DNA from 3 places in the Mesorhizobium sp. M1342 genome. Region 2 is predicted to be linked to each of the others. Evidence: riboswitches for the same ligand, from Rfam matches in the RefSeq annotation. Region 2 holds a riboswitch; each other region holds the start of a gene.
What was found. Region 2 has a riboswitch for cobalamin ahead of NKH06_RS00125 (DUF1636 family protein). Riboswitches for the same ligand answer to the same signal wherever they lie in the genome.
Positions count from the first base shown of each region.

Region 1: linked by a shared signal. The riboswitch ahead of NKH06_RS23845 (aromatic ring-hydroxylating oxygenase subunit alpha) and the one ahead of NKH06_RS00125 (DUF1636 family protein) in region 2 are both predicted to bind cobalamin.
Region 3: linked by a shared signal. The riboswitch ahead of metE (5-methyltetrahydropteroyltriglutamate--homocysteine S-methyltransferase) and the one ahead of NKH06_RS00125 (DUF1636 family protein) in region 2 are both predicted to bind cobalamin.

Region 1 covers NZ_JAMYLI010000025.1:26,965-33,469, forward strand. Annotated here, with positions in the region: gene NKH06_RS23820 (glycosyltransferase family 2 protein) at 1-94, opposite strand, end outside; gene NKH06_RS23825 (glycosyltransferase family 2 protein) at 150-884, opposite strand; gene NKH06_RS23830 (serine kinase) at 899-1,948, opposite strand; gene NKH06_RS23835 (PqqD family protein) at 1,998-2,429, opposite strand; gene NKH06_RS23840 (FAD-binding oxidoreductase) at 2,559-3,659, opposite strand; gene NKH06_RS23845 (aromatic ring-hydroxylating oxygenase subunit alpha) at 3,685-4,932, opposite strand; cobalamin riboswitch at 5,048-5,249, opposite strand; gene NKH06_RS23850 (DUF680 domain-containing protein) at 5,757-5,954, shown strand; gene NKH06_RS23855 (DUF680 domain-containing protein) at 6,026-6,226, shown strand; gene NKH06_RS23860 (DUF680 domain-containing protein) at 6,295-6,505, shown strand, end outside.
Region 2 covers NZ_JAMYLI010000001.1:21,062-27,566, reverse strand. Annotated here, with positions in the region: gene NKH06_RS00145 (NADH-quinone oxidoreductase subunit C) at 1-524, opposite strand, end outside; gene NKH06_RS00140 (NuoB/complex I 20 kDa subunit family protein) at 529-1,110, opposite strand; gene NKH06_RS00135 (NADH-quinone oxidoreductase subunit A) at 1,101-1,466, opposite strand; gene NKH06_RS00130 (winged helix-turn-helix domain-containing protein) at 1,798-2,997, shown strand; cobalamin riboswitch at 3,027-3,231, shown strand; gene NKH06_RS00125 (DUF1636 family protein) at 3,271-3,699, shown strand; gene cobW (cobalamin biosynthesis protein CobW) at 3,702-4,739, shown strand; gene NKH06_RS00115 (cobaltochelatase subunit CobN) at 4,758-6,505, shown strand, end outside.
Region 3 covers NZ_JAMYLI010000038.1:15,107-21,611, reverse strand. Annotated here, with positions in the region: gene NKH06_RS28645 (cytochrome-c peroxidase) at 1-712, shown strand, start outside; gene metE (5-methyltetrahydropteroyltriglutamate--homocysteine S-methyltransferase) at 1,157-3,508, opposite strand; cobalamin riboswitch at 3,604-3,805, opposite strand; gene NKH06_RS28635 (alpha,alpha-trehalose-phosphate synthase (UDP-forming)) at 4,374-6,068, opposite strand; gene NKH06_RS28630 (hypothetical protein) at 6,056-6,505, opposite strand, start outside.

The DNA.
Region 1 (6,505 bases), on a different contig from region 2:
GATCGATGTCTTCGCGCTGCCTGAGCAACGAGCGCAGCGCCAGGCCAACGAACTGTTCGCGATTGTAGACCGGCATGATGACGCTCAGCCTCATCGGCGTCTCCAGCAGCGTTGCGGGCTTGGCTGATCCGACCCGATTGTGTCGAGCATCATAGCATCCGCCAATCGGTGGGACTCTTCAATTCGAAGATGCCCTGGACCTCTCGCCGTGACGGATCGGCCTTGCGCCGCCGCATCGACTTGTGGATTGCACGCAAATGGTTGCGGACCCTGCCGCTATGTTCCTTGGTGACATTTCCGGCATGGCGTCGGTAGTAGATCGCGACGGCGTCCAACAATTCGTAGTTCGGTCCCGCCTCGAAAACGCGCAGCAGATAGTCGGTATCCTCAGCCTGCTCGAAATCCTCATCGAACTCGCCCGTCCGGTCGACAAGCCCTCTGCTGAACACGGCGGCGCTCAGCGAAATTCCCCGAAGCGTCATCGTGCGGCTGTCGACTGCCGGTTTCAGCCGCTCATCGTCGATCCGGTCGACCAGCGTCATCAGCGAATAGGTCAGCTCAAGCCCGGGGGTAGCCTCGAAGCGGGCGAGATCGGCCTTGAACCGTCCGGCCGGCGAGATGTCGTCAGAATCCAGAAACGAAACGAACTCCGCATCCGGCGGCAGTTGCCGCAGCCCGGCGTTGCGCGCCCTGGCCACGCCCATGTTGGATTGCTGGAACAGTCGGATACAGGGGTTTTCGCGCATCATCGAGCGCACGGCCTCAGCAGAGCCGTCGGTCGAGCCGTCGTCGATGACGATGATGTCGAGATCGGCGGCGTCCCGTTGCCGCACCAGCGAGCGCAATGCCGAAACGACATAGCGTTCACGGTTGTAGACGGGCATTATCACGCTCAGTTTCACGAATCGCCCCGCGCGAGAAAGTCCGCAATCGTGCCGGCTATCTCCTGGGGCTGCGTCCCCAGCGACAGACGATAGCACGGCAGCAGGCGGGTCAGGTCGCTGAAGAAGCGAAAGCCGCTCTCCCGCTCGCCCGGCATCTGCGCTATGCCCGACGGCGCCAAGGCGATCATGGCATCCCTGCGCGACACCGGCACGATCGAACTTGCCCCGCCACCGTCGATATGTGGCGCCAACAGCGCGACGATGTCCAGAGTTTCGGGCACCGGTCGGGGCGCGATGTCATCAATGTGAAAAGCATGCTTGCCTTGCCAGTTGAGCGGACCATGCGCCGGCAGCCGATGCTTCAGCCCAAGCCGCGCGAACCCTTGGGGATCCTGCTTGAGCGTTGAAAACAGTGGGCGGGCAGTCACGCCGTTGGCAAGGTCGACCAGCACATAGTCGTCGCCGACGCTGTCCAGTCCGTTGAGGAGGCCGGCGGCGACGGTTCCGGATTTCCCGGCGCCGCCCGCGCCGGCCAGCAGGACGCCCTTGCCATTGGCGCCGAGCGTGCCGGCATGGGCAAGGCGCATGCCGCGCGCCCCATATTCCCAATGCAGGAAAGCCCGCAGCGGCGCTCCCGGCTCCCACGGCGGAAAGGCGTCGGCCGAAGCCATCAATTGCACGCCAACGCGACGTTGCGGATCATAGAACTGCCAGAAATCCAGGTCGTGGAAATGGTTGCCACGCAAACCGGCTTCCGCCAGTTGGGTGGCGAAGCCATGCTGCGTGAAGGCTCCCTGGCCCCACCTGGCCGGTGCCGCGATGCCGTCTATGCCGGGATGCGCGACGAAGACGCGGCAGATGTCGGCAGGCGTTCGGTTGCCCGGAGCAGTGACAAAGCCATGAGCGACGGCATCCGCCAACGCGCCGGCGCTGACATGCGCGGTCAGATCCAGATGCGGCAAGCTCGCCTTGCGGGTCAGTGGATAATGCGCGGCGCTGCTCTCTGCTTGCGCCAGGACATGACGTGCGTAGTCAACCAAGTTTGCGAGAGTGATGTTCGGCATGGGTTTGCCTGTTCCGGAGCTGTCCGGCAACGAGAACCTGATGGGCGCTTCAGTTGGCTTGCTTCACCGCGGGCCAGCCGAGGGGCTCCTCGACCTCGTGGATGGGATCGACGACAATGAGATCGGCGAGATCGTCATGGATGTCGACCTTGAGGGGCTCTCTGGCAGCGGCGAGCTGAGCCAGCAATTCGCTTGGAACCGGTCTTGCCACGCCATCGGTTACGGCCGCCAGCAAACCGAATTCGAGCAATTGTGAAACAAAGCCGTCAATCGCGGCGGCATCGAGGGCGCCAATTCCGGTCGTGGCGCCGACCAGTTCGGAGGCAGGCACGCCGGACGACAGTGCATCCCAAAGTCTGCTGCCTGAATCAGAGAAGCCGAAATATTTGCCCGTGGTCAGGTCAAGAACGACGGCTTCGCCGTCGAAGGATTCAAAGACGATATCCTTGCTGGCAATGGCATAGATGCCGGATTGTCGCATATTTGCTCCCCCGCCGAGCAGGCCGCGGAGATGATCTTCGGGCCTTACGGTCAACCCCACCGTTGCAGGCGTCTAACCATTTGCAGGGTTTTTGGCAAGATGGCGCAGGCTCCGGGCGAGCGCAGCCGGTCACGCTTCGATTTCAAGCGCCGAAAGCGGCTTCGAGCAACAGGCGAGGATAAAGCCGTCCTCGATTTCGTGATCGAGGATGCCGCCATTGTGGCTCATCTCGACATCGCCCGCGACCTTCCTCACCTTGCAGGTGCCGCACAGGCCGAACTCGCAGGCGGCGGGAATCCGCACCCCAGAGGCGCGTGCCGTCTGCAGCACGGTCTGGCCGGCGACGCATTCGGCATCGACATCGGAAAGCGAGAACCGGATTGGTGTCACGGCCTCGACAGCAGCAGCGGCGCCGTCGTCCGCCGGCGGCGAGAACGGCGCCGGGATCTCCTCCACGGCAGGCGCCGCAAAGCTTTCCTGATGGTATTTCGCCATGTCGAAGCCGGCGGCGTCCAGCATGCCGCGCACGGCGCGCATGAAGGGATCGGGGCCGCAGCAGAAGATCTCGCGCTCACGGAAATCGGGCGCCAGCAATGGCAGCCGGATCGCGTCGATGCGGCCCATATGGCCGAACCAGCCCTCGCGGCTCGACCGCTCCTCGATCATGAAGCCGAGCGACAGGCCAGGCATGCGGCTGCCGAGCAGCTCGAGCTCCTTGCGGAAAATGATCTCTTCCGGGCGGCGCGCGCAGTTGACGAAGCCGACATCGGTCCATGGCGCGCAGTCGTTCAGCCAGCGCAGCATCGACATCATCGGCGTCACGCCGGAGCCGGCCGAAATGAACAGATATTTGGCCGCCGGGTGGCTGTGCAGCGAGAAGTCGCCGGTCGGCCCATAGGCCTTGACGTGCGAACCGGGCGTCAGATGGTCGAACATCCAGCGCGTACCGGTGCTGCCCGCCTGCGCCTTGACCGTCACCGCGATCGAGAACGGCCGCGACGGCGAGGACGACAGCGTGTAGGTGCGCATCAGCGGCCCGTCCGATGTCGGCAATTCCAGCGTCACGAACTGGCCCGGTTTGTAGCGGAACCAGGTCTGGTTGTCGGAGCGGAAGGTGAAGGTCTTCACGTCAGGCGCTTCGTCACTGACGCCGATCACTTCCAGCACCTGCAGCCTGTCGTTCCAGGGCGTCATCTGGTCGAGATGGCGATAGAGGCCAAGGTCCGTCATCGCATTCATCCTCTTGTCCCCTGGGCTAGGCGACGCTGCGCAGGGCCGGCCGGTCGCCTTCTGCAAGGCGCGGTCCGATGAACGACGCGTACCACTCGACGAACTGGATCACGCCGCCCTCATGCAGCTCCGAATAGGGGCCTGGTTCGTAGGCCGGCGACAAGATGCCGAAGGCGTTTTCCTCGACGATGCGACGGTCCTGGTCGTTGGTCTCGGTCCAGACATGGGTGAGCTCAGCGAGATCGTAGTCGACGCCTTCGACCGCATCCTTGTGGACGAGCCATTTTGTCGTCACCGCGGTTTCCGTGGCACTGATCGGCAGCACGCGGAAGGTGACGGCATGGTCGCCGAGGATATGGTTCCAGGTTGTCGGATAATGATAAAGCAGCAAGGAGCCGATGCGGTCGGTTGAAACGCTGTCGGACAGGTTCTTCTGGACCGCCCGTTTTCCCGTCATGGTGTAGCTGACGGCATCGCGCAGCAGCGGCGCGCGGGTGGCGCGGTACTGCCCTGCCGGATCGATGCGGAATTTGCTCGGCAGGCCTGATGCCTCGCATTTGGCCCAGTGCGCGACCATTTCAGGGTCGCTGTCGGCGCCGTTGACGCCGGTCACGGTCGGAGCCTCGGGGAAGGTCTTGCACAGCTCAGGATGATTGGCGGCGCAGTGATAGCACTCGCGGTTGTTTTCCCAGACCAGCTTCCAGTTGCCCTTCTCGACGATCGTGCTCTCGAAGGCGATCTTTGCTTCACGCAACCGGTGCGGCAAAAGATAGGGTTCGATCATCGCCCGCATCGGCGCGAAATCCGCCGGCTCCTTGGCCAGACAGATGAAGATGTAGCCGCCGACGCTCTCGCAGGCGACCGGCTTCAGGCTGAAATCACTCTTGTCGAAACCGTCGGCCATCTGGCGGGCAAACAGCAGGCGGCCGTCCAGCTCATAGGTCCACTGGTGATAGGGGCAGACGAGCTTTGCCGCCGTGCCCTTCTCCGTGTTGCATACACGGCTGCCGCGATGGCGGCAGGAATTGTGGAAGGCGTTGATCTTGCCGTGCTGGTCGCGGACAAGGACCACCGGATAGTCGCCGATCTGCACGGTGATGTAGCTGCCCGGCTTCGGCAGTTCGCAATCATGGCCGATGAACAGCCAGTCGCGATACCAGATCAGCTCCATGTCGAGCTTGAAGTAGTCCGGATCGGTGTAGAAGGGCTGCTCCAGCGAAAAGCCTTGCCGGCGCCCCTTCAGGAGCCTCAGCATGTCGTTGCGGGTATCCATGTCCTGTCCTCGTTTCTAAGGACTGAACTGGTGGTGATGGAGGAAGGATTGAAACGCAGGCCGGCTAGGTGCCAGACATGCGCTATCCACCTCTTGACCGCCCACCGCGATCAGTCGAGTCTAACAATCTCGGGCTGGTTTCCGGGCTCTGGAGTTGTCCTTGCGGACCATCGCGACACCTTCCCAGGCAGTTGCCCAGTGGTCTCCCGTTGCGACTTGAACTCCACCACCGTTGCGGGGGCAGCGCCGGATTCTGACCGGCTTCCCAATTCTCCGCCTCGTCGTCACGAAGCGGCACCTGAGATGGTATGATCTAACCACGATCGGGGGCGCGCCGTCGGCATGAAAACGACATCGTATCCATGCGGCGCGACACGGCCTGCGAACGTTCCCGCAGACCGTCGCGGGCTGAAATCCACCTCCCGGATGACCATTTTGCCGGCTGCGATATCCCCGAATCGGACCCCTTGGCGGGGTCAAAAAAGGTTAACGGTTTCGAAAAGTGACTATTAGCTCGATCTAAAATCGAACCGAACGGTTCGTTTCTGTTGACGGTGCGTGCAGGACGGTGTGAACGCTGGGCCTCTGAAACAGTCAGTGATCCATCCAGCGGTTACACTTAACATGCTGATTTAAAGAAGAAAAATATACCCGTAGATTCCCTTGGCACAATTTCAAGGTGTGGATTCATGGTCCACACGGAACAACTTCGTGATTGGAAAAGGCGGGGTTGCCCTCCCACATCGGGGCTGTCCGAACGACGCGATTTCATTTCCAAGACACGCCGCTAGACGGACGGAAAAAGACGATACTGGAGTACAAAAATGAAAAAGATCATTCTCACTGCCGCAGCCCTTCTGGCCATTTCCGGCAGCGCCTTCGCTGGTAGCGACCACTACGGTTCGAACGCCGCGGCAGCCACTGCTGTCGACAGCTCGTACACCGCTTCGACCAAGAAGTCGGAACCGGCTGCTCAGGCGCCTGCCCAGGGTGCTGACCGCAACCTCTTCGGCAACAACTAACAGCCGATTCCCAGTCGACGGCGGGCTCGCCCGCCGCCCTGGCGAAATTCAGACATTCAGGAGTATTTAAGATGAACAAGATCCTCATTGCTGCCGCCGCCGTTCTGGCCATCTCCGGCAGCGCTTTCGCCGGCAGCGACAACTACGGTTCGAACGGCTCCAACCAGCCTGCCGCCACGGTGGACCAGTCGTACACGGCTTCCACCAAGACCGCGGAATCGACTGCCCAGACGCCCGCTCAGGGCAGCGACCGTAACCTCTTCGGTCGCTAATAACCAATTCGCAAGCGACGGCAGCTGTGTCTGCCGTCCTGGCGAAATCCAGAATTCAGGAGATTAAAATGAACAAGATCCTTATTGCTGCCGCCGCCGTTCTGGCCATCACCGGCAGCGCGTTCGCCGGCAGCGACAACTTTGGCTCCAACGGCGCCAATCAGCCTGCGGTTACTTCGGTTGACAGCGCGCATACGAGCTCGGTCCGCAACAGCGGTGGCCTCGTCGAGAAGCTGCTCAATTCGTCGGGCGACGTGGAGAAGTCCGCCCCTCAGGGCA
Region 2 (6,505 bases):
TCCTGCTTGAGCTCGACCGGCTCATAGATGACGCGCTTGGCCTCGTCGTCGTAACGCACCTCGACGAATCCGGTCAGCGGGAAATCCTTGCGCAGCGGATGGCCTTCGAAACCGTAGTCGGTCAGCAGGCGACGCAGATCGGGATGGCCCGAAAACAGCACGCCGTAGAGATCGTAGGTCTCGCGCTCGAACCAGTCGGCGCCGGGGAACACGCCGGTGATCGACGGCACCATGGTTTCCTCGTCGGCCTGCACCTTGACGCGGATGCGCACATTCTGCTTCGGCGACAACAGGTGGTAGACGACGTCGAAGCGCTTGGCCCGCGACGGATAGTCGGCGCCGCAGACGTCGATGATCGAGATGAACTGGCAGCGCGCATCGTCGCGCAGGAAGGTCATCACCTCGACCAGATCGCGCGGCTCGACGTGAACGGTAAGCTCGCCATAGGCAAGCACCCCGTCACTGAAGCGGCCAGGCAGCTTCTCGCCGAGATAGGTCGACAGTTCGCTCAGGGATGCGGTCATGGATTTACCGTTCGATCGTGCCGGTGCGGCGGATTTTCTTCTGCAGCAGAAGAATGCCGTACAGCAACGCTTCGGCGCTCGGCGGACAGCCGGGCACATAGATGTCGACCGGCACGATGCGGTCGCAGCCGCGCACCACCGAATAGGAATAATGGTAGTAGCCGCCGCCATTGGCGCAGGAGCCCATCGAGATGACGTAGCGCGGTTCCGGCATCTGGTCGTAGACCTTGCGCAGCGCCGGCGCCATCTTGTTGGTCAGCGTGCCGGCGACGATCATGATGTCGGACTGGCGCGGGGACGCACGCGGCGCGACGCCGAACCGCTCCGAATCATAGCGTGGCATCGAGGTGTGGATCATCTCGACCGCGCAGCAAGCGAGGCCGAACGTCATGAACATCAGCGACCCGCTGCGCGCCCAGGTGATGAGCGCCTCGGTCGAAGTGACCAAAAAGCCCTTGTCGGCCAACTCATTGTTGATCTCGAGGAAGAAGGGATCGTCCTCCCCCACCGGCCTGCCGGTGTTGGGATCGATAATACCCTTGGGCTTCGGCGCGACGAGGGTGCCTGAACTGTCGTTCAATCCCATTCCAGCGCTCCTTTTTTCCATTCATAGGCAAAGCCGATGGTCAGCACCGCCAAAAACACCATCATCGACCAGAAACCGAGCATGCCGATCTTCGAAAACGACACCGCCCACGGAAACAGGAAGGCCACTTCCAGGTCGAAGATGATGAACAGGATCGACACCAGGTAGAAACGGATGTCAAACTTCATGCGCGCGTCGTCGAACGAGTTGAAACCGCACTCGTAGGCGGAAAGCTTTTCGGGATCGGGATTGCGATAGGCCACCAGGAAGGGTGCGGCCAGCAACGCCAGGCCGACAACCAGCGCCACGCCTATGAACAGGACGATGGGCAGGTATGAGCTCAAGAGTGCGTTCATGCTCGGCTTTCCGTTGGCGCCAATCCACTTTGATTACAGCACCGGACCCTAATGCGGAAGCGTGACAGTTTAACCGCTGAACCGTTTTAAGGGCCTATGCTGCAACGCGGCGAGGGTTAGCGCAGCACTTCCAGCGAAGCAAGTCAAACCTTGTTCAAAACACCGACCTGGACGGCATATCGCGGCAAACTGGTCCGATCCGCTCCTGTTTGATTTCCTTCGCTTTTTACTCCACTTTTCTCTCCTGACATGGATGCCGCCAAAACCCTGCTAGCATGGGTTGGAATCAGCCATTCGACCCTCGGTCAAAACACTTCAAAGTGATGCCTGCATGAAGGAAAAGATCTCGCTCCCCACGGCCCGTCGCATCGCGCTTGCCGCCCAGGGGTTTCTCGATCCCCGCCCGACCGGCACGCCCGACCGCCGGCATTTTGCCCGCACCCTCTCCCGCACCGGCCTGCTGCAGATCGATTCCGTCAGCGCGGTGGTGCGCGCTCATTATATGCCGCTCTATTCGCGCCTTGGCCCCTACCCGTTCTCGCTGCTCGACAACGCGGCCGTGACGCGCAAGCGCACGGTTTTCGAATACTGGGGGCACGAGGCCTCCTTCCTGCCGGTCGAGACATACCCGCTGATGCGCTGGCGCATGCAGCGCGCCGAGCGCGGCGACGAAATGTATCTGGGCCTCGCCAAATGGGGCCGCGAGCACGCCGCCTACATCGAAGAGATCTACCGCCAGGTCGCCGAGCGCGGCCCGATCGCCGCTTCCGCGCTCGAAGGCCAGAAAGGCTCGGGCGGCTGGTGGGGCTGGAGCCATGCCAAGCACGCCTTCGAATGGCTGTTCTGGGCCGGGCGCATCACCACGGCGCACCGCCGCGGTTTCGAGCGCTTCTATGACCTGCCCGAACGCGTGCTGCCGCAGGCGATCCTCGATCTGCGGGTACCGGCAGCCGAGGACGCGCACCGCGAATTGCTGCGCATTTCTGCCCGCGCCCACGGCGTGGCGACTTCAGGCGACCTGCGCGACTATTTCCGCCTGTCGCCGGCCGACATGAAGGGCCGGCTGGAGGAACTGGTTGAAACGGGCGAGCTGCTGCCGGTGCGTGTCGAAGGTTGGGACAAGCCCGCCTATCTTCACAAAGACGCCCGCCTGCCGCGCAAAGTCGAGGCCCGCGCCCTGCTGGCACCCTTCGATCCGGTCGTCTTCGAGCGCTCGCGCACGGAGCGGCTGTTCGATTTCCATTACCGCATCGAGATCTACACGCCGGCCGACAAGCGGCAATACGGCTATTATGTCCTGCCGTTCCTGCTCGGCGACAGGATCGTGGCACGCGTCGACCTCAAGGCCGATCGCCCGGCCAGCATACTGCGCGTCCATGCGGCCTATGCGGAGCCCGGTGCACCGCCTGAAACCGCTGCAGAGCTGTTCGAGGAATTGAAGCAGATGCAGGGCTGGCTCGGTCTCGAACGCATCGAAGTGACGCCTGCCGGGGATTTGGGGCCGGCGCTGGCCGACATCGCCGTGTCGTAAGCTCGCGTTGACACCGCCGCCCGCAAAAGCCTAAATCCGGTTCAGATGGTCTCTTGCCCGCAACGGCAAGGGCTAAGAGGGAATGCGGTGCGGGGCAAAATCCCAAATCCGCGGCTGTCCCCGCAACTGTAAGCGAAGAGCCAAGGCCGAAAGCCACTGGGGAGTTCCCGGGAAGGCGGCTACCCAAGGCGATGACCCGCGAGCCAGGAGACCTGCCGTCTGCGACTTTAGAATCCGATCGCCCGGCGGGTTTCCGGGCAAGGAGCCCGATCTTTGGACCACGACAGCAGTTTTTCGGCTGGCACAGCGGATATTTCGTCCGGCCATGATGATGCCTTGGCCGGCGTCACCATCATCGTCTGCGCCTCCTGCCGCAATGAGACCGGCTCCGACGCCCATCCCCGCGCCGGCGAATTGCTGGCGGACGACACGCGCCGCGCCGCATCTGGCGACGATATTCGCATCCGCAGCGTCGAATGCCTCGGCAATTGCAAGCGGCGCCTCAGCGCCGCCATCCTGCGCGACGGCTGCTGGAGCTATGTCTTCGGCGACCTGACCACGACCAGCGGCGCCGACCTCATCACGGGTGCCAAGCTCTTCGCCACCTCGAAGGACGGCCTGATTCCATGGCGCGGCCGCCCCGATAGCCTGAAGCGTGGCCTCGTTGCCCGCATCCCTCCCCTCGACCTGTTGAAGGACTGATCATGACTGCTTCCGTCTCGCGCGTTCCCTGCACCGTCGTCACCGGCTTCCTCGGCGCCGGCAAGACGACGCTGGTCCGCCATCTCCTGGAAAACGCCGGCGGCAAACGCATTGCCATCATCGTCAACGAATTCGGCGACATCGGCATCGACGGCGAGATTTTGAAGGGCTGCGGCATCGACACCTGCCCGGAGGAAAACATCGTCGAACTGGCCAATGGCTGCATCTGCTGCACCGTCGCCGACGATTTCGTGCCGGCGCTTGACAAGATCCTGTCGCTGACGCCGAGGGTCGACCATATCCTGATCGAAACCTCGGGCCTGGCGCTGCCCAAGCCGCTGGTCCAGGCCTTCCAGTGGCCGAGCGTGAAGAGCCGCGTCACAGTCGATGGCGTCATCGCCGTGGTCGACGGCCCGGCGCTGGCCGAAGGCCGCGTCGCCAACGACATGGACGCCTTGCAGGCGCAGCGCGCCGGGGACGAGACGCTCGACCATGACGATCCGGTGGAAGAAGTGTTCGAGGATCAGATCGCCTGCGCCGACCTGATCATCCTGTCGAAGAGCGACCTGATGGACGCCGCCGGCACCGCCCGCGCCAACGCCATCATCAACGAACATTCCGCCCGCGCGGTGAAGATCGTGCCGACGTCGCATGGCAAGGTCGATCCCTCCGTGCTGCTCGGGCTCGGTCTCGCCGTCGAGGACGACATCGAAAACCGCAAGTCCCACCATGACGGCGCATTCGACCATGAGCATGACGACTTCGACACCTTCATCGTCGACATTGCCTCGATCGCCAATCCGGACGAGTTGGCAAAGCGCGTCGCCACCGTCGCCGAAGAAGAGAACGTGCTGCGCGTAAAAGGCTTCGTCGAGGTCGGCGGCAAGCCCATGCGGCTCTTGCTGCAGGCCGTCGGGCCGCGCGTCAATCATTACTATGACCGCGCCTGGACCGCGCAGGACGACCGCCGCTCGCGTCTCGTCGTCATCGGCCTGAAGGGGCTGAACCGCCCGGCGATCGAGCGTATACTCGCCGGCTGATCTCGGACACGGGTTGCGATGCACATCCTCACCACGACATCCGCCTCGCTCGACGACCTCGCCGAGCCGGTCGATCTGCGGCAGGCGCCGGCGGATATCGTGGCCCTGTCCTTCACCGACAGCGACCTCGCCGGACTGGCGGCAGCCTGGAAGGCCGATGCCGGCCGCCTGCCCTCGATGCGGCTGGCTGCCCTGCGTGACCTGCGCCATCCCATGTCCGTCGACCTCTGGGTCGACAGCGTCGCCCGTCACGCCAAGGTCATCCTCGTGCGCATCCTCGGCGGCTACGACTGGTGGCGCTACGGCTGCGACCAGCTTGCCTCGACCGCCCGCGCACACGGCATAAAGCTGGCGCTGCTGCCCGGCGAATGCCGCGACGAGGATCTGCGCCTGATCGAAGCCTCGACGCTGCCGCGCGAGGAGCTCGATGGCCTGCTCGACTATTTCCGCGAGGGCGGCCCGGCGAATATGAGCGCGCTGGTGCGGAGGCTGGCGCGACTGGCGGGACAGGATGCGGCTTTTGCAGAGCCGGTTCCAGTGCCGAAAGCCGGGTTTTATGAGCCAGGACTTGGGGTCGTTGGTGATCCTTCACACCCCCCTCTGTCCTGCCGGACATCTCCCCCGCAAGGGGGGAGATCGGACTTCATCAAAGCCGGCTCTTTTCCCGTTTCATTAGAAGCTGACGCGTCCGCAACCTCGACAATTGGCGAAATCTCCAATGACAGCGCAATCTCCCCCCTTGCGGGGGAGATGTCCGGCAGGACAGAGGGGGGTGTGAAGGAACTCGACGCTGACAACGTCAACGCTCCTATCATCCCCATCCTGTTCTATCGCTCGATGCTATTGGCCGCCGATGTCGCGCCCATCGATGCGCTTTTCCACGCGCTCCGCCAGCGCGGCATCAATCCGGTCCCCATCTTCGTCTCCAGCCTCAAGGACCCCTCATCCCTGGCGTTCGTGGAAACCGCACTCGCCGCGCTCAATCCCGCCGCCATCATCACCGCGACCGCTTTCGCGTCCGGCGCCGAACCCGGCATTGAAACCCTGTTCGACCGCGCCGGCGTACCGGTCTTCCAGGTCATCGTCGCCACCACCCGCCGCGACGTCTGGGAGACCAACCAGCGCGGCCTGGCGCCCGCCGACCTCGCCATGCATGTCGTGCTGCCCGAACTCGACGGCCGCATCCTGGCCGGCGCCCTTTCCTTTAAGGGCGAGAGCGAGATCGATCCAGCACTTGGCCACCGCGCCTTTGCCAACCGGCCGGAACCGGATCGTGTGGCGCAAGTGGCTGACCGCGTCGCGGCCTTTATCCGCCTGCAGGAGACAGCCCGCGCCGAACGCAAGCTGGCCATCCTGATGCCGGATTATCCCAGTGCCCCCGGCCGCACCGGCTACGCCGTGGGTTTGGATGTCCCGTCCAGCGTGCTGGCCATGCTGCAGGACCTCAGCGAACAGGGCTATGTCGTTGAGGGGATTCCGCAAACGCCGCGTGAGTTGCTGGCGCGGCTGGGCCAGGGCGGGCATGGCTTGGCCTTGAGGGATTATGTGGAGTTCTCGAAGGCACTGCCGTCTGCAGCAATTGCTGCCGTAGATGCAGCTTGGAAGGCTGAATATGAGATAGGTTTGTGCGAGGCACCCCCCTCTGTCCTGCCGGACATCTCCCCCGCAAGGAGGGAGATCGGCAGTTCCGCCATCGGCGCTCATTCTGCGACGTTCGTAGCTGGCGAAAGCGGCAATGAGAGCTCAATCTCCCCCCTTGCGGGGGA
Region 3 (6,505 bases), on a different contig from region 2:
TCAGTTCTGGGATGGTCGTGCCGCAGACCTGAAGGCTCAGGCGAAGGGACCGGTCCAAGCCGGCATCGAAATGGCCAATACACCGGACCAAGTCATCGCCACGCTCAAGTCCATGCCGCAATATGTCGAGTGGTTCGATGCAGCTTTTCCGGCTGAAGCCGATCGGGTCACCTTCGACAACTTCGCCAAGGCGATCGAAGCCTTCGAGGCGACACTGGTCACACCGGCCCCGTTCGACAGCTTCCTGAATGGTGATGAGCTTGCCATGACTTCCGAACAGAAACAGGGCCTGGCGCTTTTTATGGACAAAGGCTGCTCGTCCTGCCATGCCGGCATCAACGTTGGTGGGCAAGCCTATTTCCCATTCGGCCTCGTGGAACAGCCCAGCGCCGAGGTCCTGCCGGACAAAGACAAGGGCCGATTTGCGGTCACCAATGCAGCCGATGACTACTATGTTTTCCGCGTGGCGCCGCTGCGCAACGTTGCACTCACCGCGCCATACTTTCATTCGGGCAAGGTTTGGGATCTGAAACAGGCCGTCGCCATCATGGGGACCACCCAGCTTGGCGTAGTACTGGCGGACGAAGAAGTTGACCTGCTTGTTGCCTTCCTCAACTCGCTGACCGGAGAGGCACCCGAGGTCGCCTATCCCATCTTACCCTCCGAAACGGCGACAACGCCCCGGCCTGTAACGCAGATCTCAGGAAAATAAAGGGCCAACTGGCTGCGGACGTCGCAATCGAAAATGATTGCGGCTTTTACTTGGGCCACACGAATTGCCACATCCATCTCCGAATTGGCGGGAGGCTAGCAATACCCGAAACCTGCCACCTCGCCCGTAGTCTGCGCGAATCAGCTGGGGAAGCGGACAGACGCGCAGCACCATATATTGTCGCCGCCTGAGCGAACATGCCAAGCAGTCTACTTTGAGAAACGACGTGTGTACGATTTGTTCGAGGCGCGGGGCCTGTATGTTCCCAAGGACCAATACTATAGCGTAGTGTCACATTCATATTTCTGCGGGATGAGGACACGTGCCGAAGGAAAATTGCACATTTTCGCCGAGTGGCTTATTTCCAAGAGTGTGATCGGTTTGGCATATTCCCGGCCGACATCCGCCAGTCGGCAACTCCCCACACGGTGAGGAAGAGAAGCCTCACGCCTGCACTTTCTGCCGGAGCGCGCGTGCTGCAGCGACCATGTTAATGAGGGCAGGGCGGACCTCCTCCCATTTGCGTGTTTTGAGGCCACAGTCGGGGTTTATCCACAGTTGGCCATCGGACAGTCGCTCGCGGGCAAGCATGACTAAGTCCGAAATCTCGCCGACTTCCGGGACGCGTGGTGAGTGAATATCATAGACGCCGGGACCGATTTCGTTCGGATATTTGGAGCTCGTGAAGGCGTCCAACAGTTCCATCTTCGAGCGCGACGTCTCAATCGAAATGACATCCGCATCCATTCCAGCGATCGCGTGAATGATCTCGTTGAACTCCGAATAGCACATGTGGGTATGAATTTGAGTCGCGTCCTTTACACCCGTTGAAGCGATCCGGAAACATTCGACAGCCCAGTCGAGATAGACTTTCCAGTCAGATTGGCGCAGTGGCAATCCTTCGCGAAAGGCGGCCTCATCGATCTGGACCATCCTTGCGCCGGACCTTTCGAGATCCGTCACTTCGTCGCGGATGGCGAGCGCGATCTGGCGGCAGGCTTCGGAGCGGGGTACGTCGTCGCGAACAAAAGACCAGTTGAGAATGGTGACTGGGCCTGTGAGCATTCCCTTCACGGGCTTTTCCGTAAGCGACTGGGCGAATTGCCACCAGCGCACTGTCATCGGATTGCGCCTCGATACGTCGCCGAAAATGATGGGGGGACGCACGTAGCGCGACCCATAGCTTTGTACCCAGGCATGCTGGGTGAACGCGAAGCCGGACAACTGCTCGCCGAAATGCTGTACCATGTCGTTTCGCTCGAACTCACCGTGCACCAGCACGTCCAGCCCGATCTCTTCCTGCCAGCGAATTGCAGCCTCGATCTCCTTCTTCAGGAACGTCTCATAGTCGACATAGCTCAGCTGGCCCTTCGCATGAGCGGCCCGCGCCTTGCGTACCTGCGGCGTCTGCGGGAAGGACCCGATGGTCGTCGTCGGGAACGGCGGCAGCCCGAGTGAGCCGGCTTGGACTCTGGAGCGCTCGCCAAAAGCGCTCTCTCGTCGCTTCGCGCTGTCCTCAATGCTAGCGATCCGCCCCTGAACAAGCGGGTCATGGATCCTCGTGGATGTCACGCGCGTGGCGGCAGCCTCGGCAGACGCTTTCAACGCGCCTGCCACCGCATCCCTGCCTTGGGACAGGGCCCGGGCCAGCAAGACCAGCTCGTCGGTCTTCTGGGCCGCGAAGGCGAGCCACGACCTGATGTCGGCGTCGAGTTCCGTCTCCATGCGCAGATCAATCGGCACATGCAGCATCGAGCAAGAAGGCGCGATCTCGACGCGGTCCAAGGGCCAGCCGGCGACGATCGGTTTGATGCGGTCGAGAATGGCGGGCAGGTTCGCACGCCAGACGTTGCGGCCATCGATCAAGCCAAGCGAGAGCACCAGATCCTTCGGAGCGAGCCGACCCACCGTTTCCAGCTGCTCGGGAGCGCGCACGAGATCAATATGCAGCCCGGCCAGGGGCAGAGAAACCGCGGTTTCGAGATTGTCTCCCAGCGACCCGAAATACGTAGCCAGCATGATCTTCAGCTCGGGCGCGGCTTTCGACAGCTGGCCATAGGCGAATTCGAACGCAGCTCGTTCGTTCGGGTTCAGATCGAGGACAAGCGCTGGCTCATCGATCTGCACCCAGTCGGCTCCCGACAGCTTCAGCTTCTGCAGGACTTGCTCGTAAACGGGCAGCAGCCGCGGTAGGAGCGCGATGGGACCGAACCCCTCGGCAGGCGATTTCGCCAGCTTGAGGAAGGTGATGGGTCCAAGGATGACTGGGCGTGTGTGAATGCCGAGAGCTTTAGCCTCGAGGAAATAATCGACCGGCTTCGATGACGAGAGGGCGAACGTCTGATCATCATCGAGTTCCGGCACAATGTAGTGGTAGTTGGTGTCAAACCACTTGGTCATTTCCATCGCGGTTACACCAGGTCCATGAGCCTCCTCCTGGTGACCAGCGTGTCCACAATCCTCCGTCTGACCCTGGTTGCCGCGCGCCATTGCGAAGTAGATGTCAAGTGGGACCTCGCCGCTATTCCAGCCGTAACGGGATGGAACGGCCCCGACCATGGCTGCGGTGTCGAGCACATGGTCGTAAAGCGAGAAGTCGTTCGACGGGATTTTCGACACGCCGCGATCGCGCTGCTCTTCCCAGCTAGCGGCACGGAGCGCCTTCGACGTCGTGAGAAGGTCGCCAGCGGACGATGTTCCGGACCAGTAGCTTTCAAGCGCGAATTTCAGTTCTCGCCGACGACCGAAGCGCGGCACGCCGAGCGTTGCTACAGGAATTTCCTGAGAGTCAGTCATGTCATACCCCGATGGTTGGGGCGCCGATGACAAGGAAGGCGCTAGCAGGCCGGCACGAACGCCGGCTTGCAGCGGCCACCGAGACACCCCGCCCGTGGACGTAATTCGCCGTGGCAGGTCTCCTGGCTCGCGGGGTCATAGCCTCTACCCGTCTTCCTGAGGGTATTCGCCTCAGTGACATGAGTGGGGTTGGCTCGCCGCTAACAGTTGCGGGGGCAGCGCCGGCATTGCACCGGCTTCCCTCTTAGCTCCGCTGCGGCAGCACCGCACGCGAGAACCACGACACGCAGACAATCACAGCAGTCCGCTCTTTTGTCAATGACGCATAACGAAATGTTTATGTCGTTATGTGATTTCGCTTTTACGCTTGTCTAACATTGTGAAATATTCAGTCGCCCATTGGCGGCGCTGCTCCGCTGCCACCATAGTCCAACTAATGGATCCCTGTCGGGCTGCGACATCCCTCGCAGGTCGCCGATGAAGGATTTCGGACAAGACTTCAAGCGCGTGACAACGTCATTAGAATGCAGAAGATCGCATTGGTGGCGATGTTTAACGATGCGGCCGCAAGCCGTGCGTGCGTGGTAGAAGCGGTTTTCTCGGAGTGAGCGCCAAACCGTGGTCCGAGGGGAATTGGCACGCCAGTCGTCATCACGGGTGACTAGGCAATCGTGATGACTCCGCTCGGCGGCAAGAGACCACACTGACGGAGCCTGGCTCAAGGGTCTGATGCAAAGCCCGACTGTGGTCCCGATAAGCCGCTTAAGCCGCATTCAGGCGGTCAGGATAAGTATCTCTCTCTCCAAGCGCTCGGCATTGAGGGATGCGCAAATGCAGGCAAAGCTCGCGTGCTTCATATTCTGCATCATACGATCGGCAGGACCCAGTTTTTATCCAGTGCACGCGTCAGCGCGGTGTGCAATTCTGGCTCGGTCCGATACGAAGGCATTTGGGCCTCGCTGATCCAGCCCAAGCCAACATAGTGGAAGTGATCCGCAGGGACCGTAACCCGGCTGCTGTCCAGTTGCCGAACGAAGTCCGCTGACCAATGGTGGATCGTATACGCTTCAAGTTTGTCCATCATCCTCCGCCAGCGTTGGATGCGTTCTTCGCGCGGCATGCTGGCCGCTCTTGAGATCGCGGTAGCTATCTCGTCGGAGAGCCTCGGATTTACCAGCAGGGCGTCCTCGCCGAAGTCTTCGGCCGCGCCGGCAAACTTCGATAACACCAGAACGCCAGGGTCGCTCGGATCTTGTGCAGCAATGTATTCTTTCGCCACAAGATTCATGCCATCGCGCAACGGCGTCACAACGCAAACACGCGCGGCTCTGTAAAGACCCGCTATCTCAGCTTGGGTGAACGACCTGTTCTCATAGATAATCGGCATCCACTCGTCCGTGCCATGCCGGTTGTTGACTTGATTGACGAGTCTTTCGACGTCGCGCCGATATTCGCTGTACGCTTGGATGTCGCCACGTGAGGGAGTTGCGATTTGCAAGAGCGAGACACGTTGCGGCTCGACTGCCAGCAGATCGAAAGCTTTAATCCGATTGTCGATGCCCTTGGTGTAGTCGAGCCGATCGACGCCGATAACTAGCTTTGCTCCGCCAAGTTTCAACTGCGAAATGTAGGCTTTCTGCGCCTCAAGCGAATCTGCGGCACACTGTTCGAATTGCTTCGGATCGATACCTATAGGAAAATTTTGGCATTGCGTCTGGCCATGGTCCGAGAAAACGACCCCGTTCTTGCTCTCCAGCCCCAAATGAGATTGGACACAGGCGAGGAAATTGCTCACATCACGGTCGGTCTGGAAACCGAGCAGATCATACTCGAGCATACATTTCATTAGCTCGCCAGAATTGGGCACGCGCTCCATCATGTCAGACTCGGGCCATGGCGTATGCAGGAAATGGCCGATCGGCCGGTCAATGCCGAGTCTGTGCAAATCAGCGCCGAGCGGCAGGAAATGGTAGTCATGAACCCAGTAGACTGCGTTATCTCCCAATTCGGACACCGCGCGCGCCATGAAGGCATTGACGTCGCGATAACTTTTATAATCCTCTTCCGAGCCTGAGATCCGGTCCGGCAGCGAGTGGAGCGCCGGCCACAATATTGAATTTGCAAAACCTTGATAGTACCGAGAATAGTCCGCTGCCGGCCCATCGAGCCACCCGATTTGACCTTTGCCACGCTGCACGAGGGGCACCTGTTGCTTATCCCCGTCGCCCAGATGCTCGGAAAAACCTACCCAGACCGCGCCGGAACGCTCCACGACGCACTCCAGGGCCGCCGAAAGCCCGCCTGTCTTGGGCTGATCAGAATTGACAGTCGCACCGCGGTTGGAAATTGCGATAAGACTCCTATGTGGCTGCTGGGCCGCCGTGTTGAAGCGCTGGTCTGCGGCTGAGACAACAGGACGGGACGGGCCAACTTCGGCTTGTTGTTCTCGCTCCTGTGGCAAGTCTCTCAGGGGTTGTTCAAAAGCGATTAGTTCGTGAACAGCCCCAGTTTGCCATGTGAGGTTCCGGCGCGGCGAGTTGGCGTTGTTCAATGCGTCCATTTCATGCCTCCGTTGAATATTTCCCCCAGATGGAGCAACTGGAATTCCAAATTGGCCCTGCTGACGAGAATCTGACGAGCGTCAGAGCAAATGGCGACCGATTGCCGCGTTTCGGCTTCGGCGCCCTCAAGAACCGGCTTATCGCGAAAATAGCTGGCGACCCGATCGAGCGGACCGTGCTTGCGGTAATTGTTGGATTGTTCGGATAAGAGATACACCCATGCCAGCACCTGTTGAAATGAACTGAAACTATGTCGCTGCAGCCAAGGCTGCCGGGCCCCGTGATGCGATCCTGCGTCTGCCGAAGAGTTTTGACACGGAGATCGGAGAGGGCGGGATAGTCCCTTTCCGCCCGTCAGGGCCGGTTTTTGAATCCCTTCCTCGTTGCCCTCGACGATCCCAAAATCGTGGAAGCCAGACCGCGATGTGAATACCAG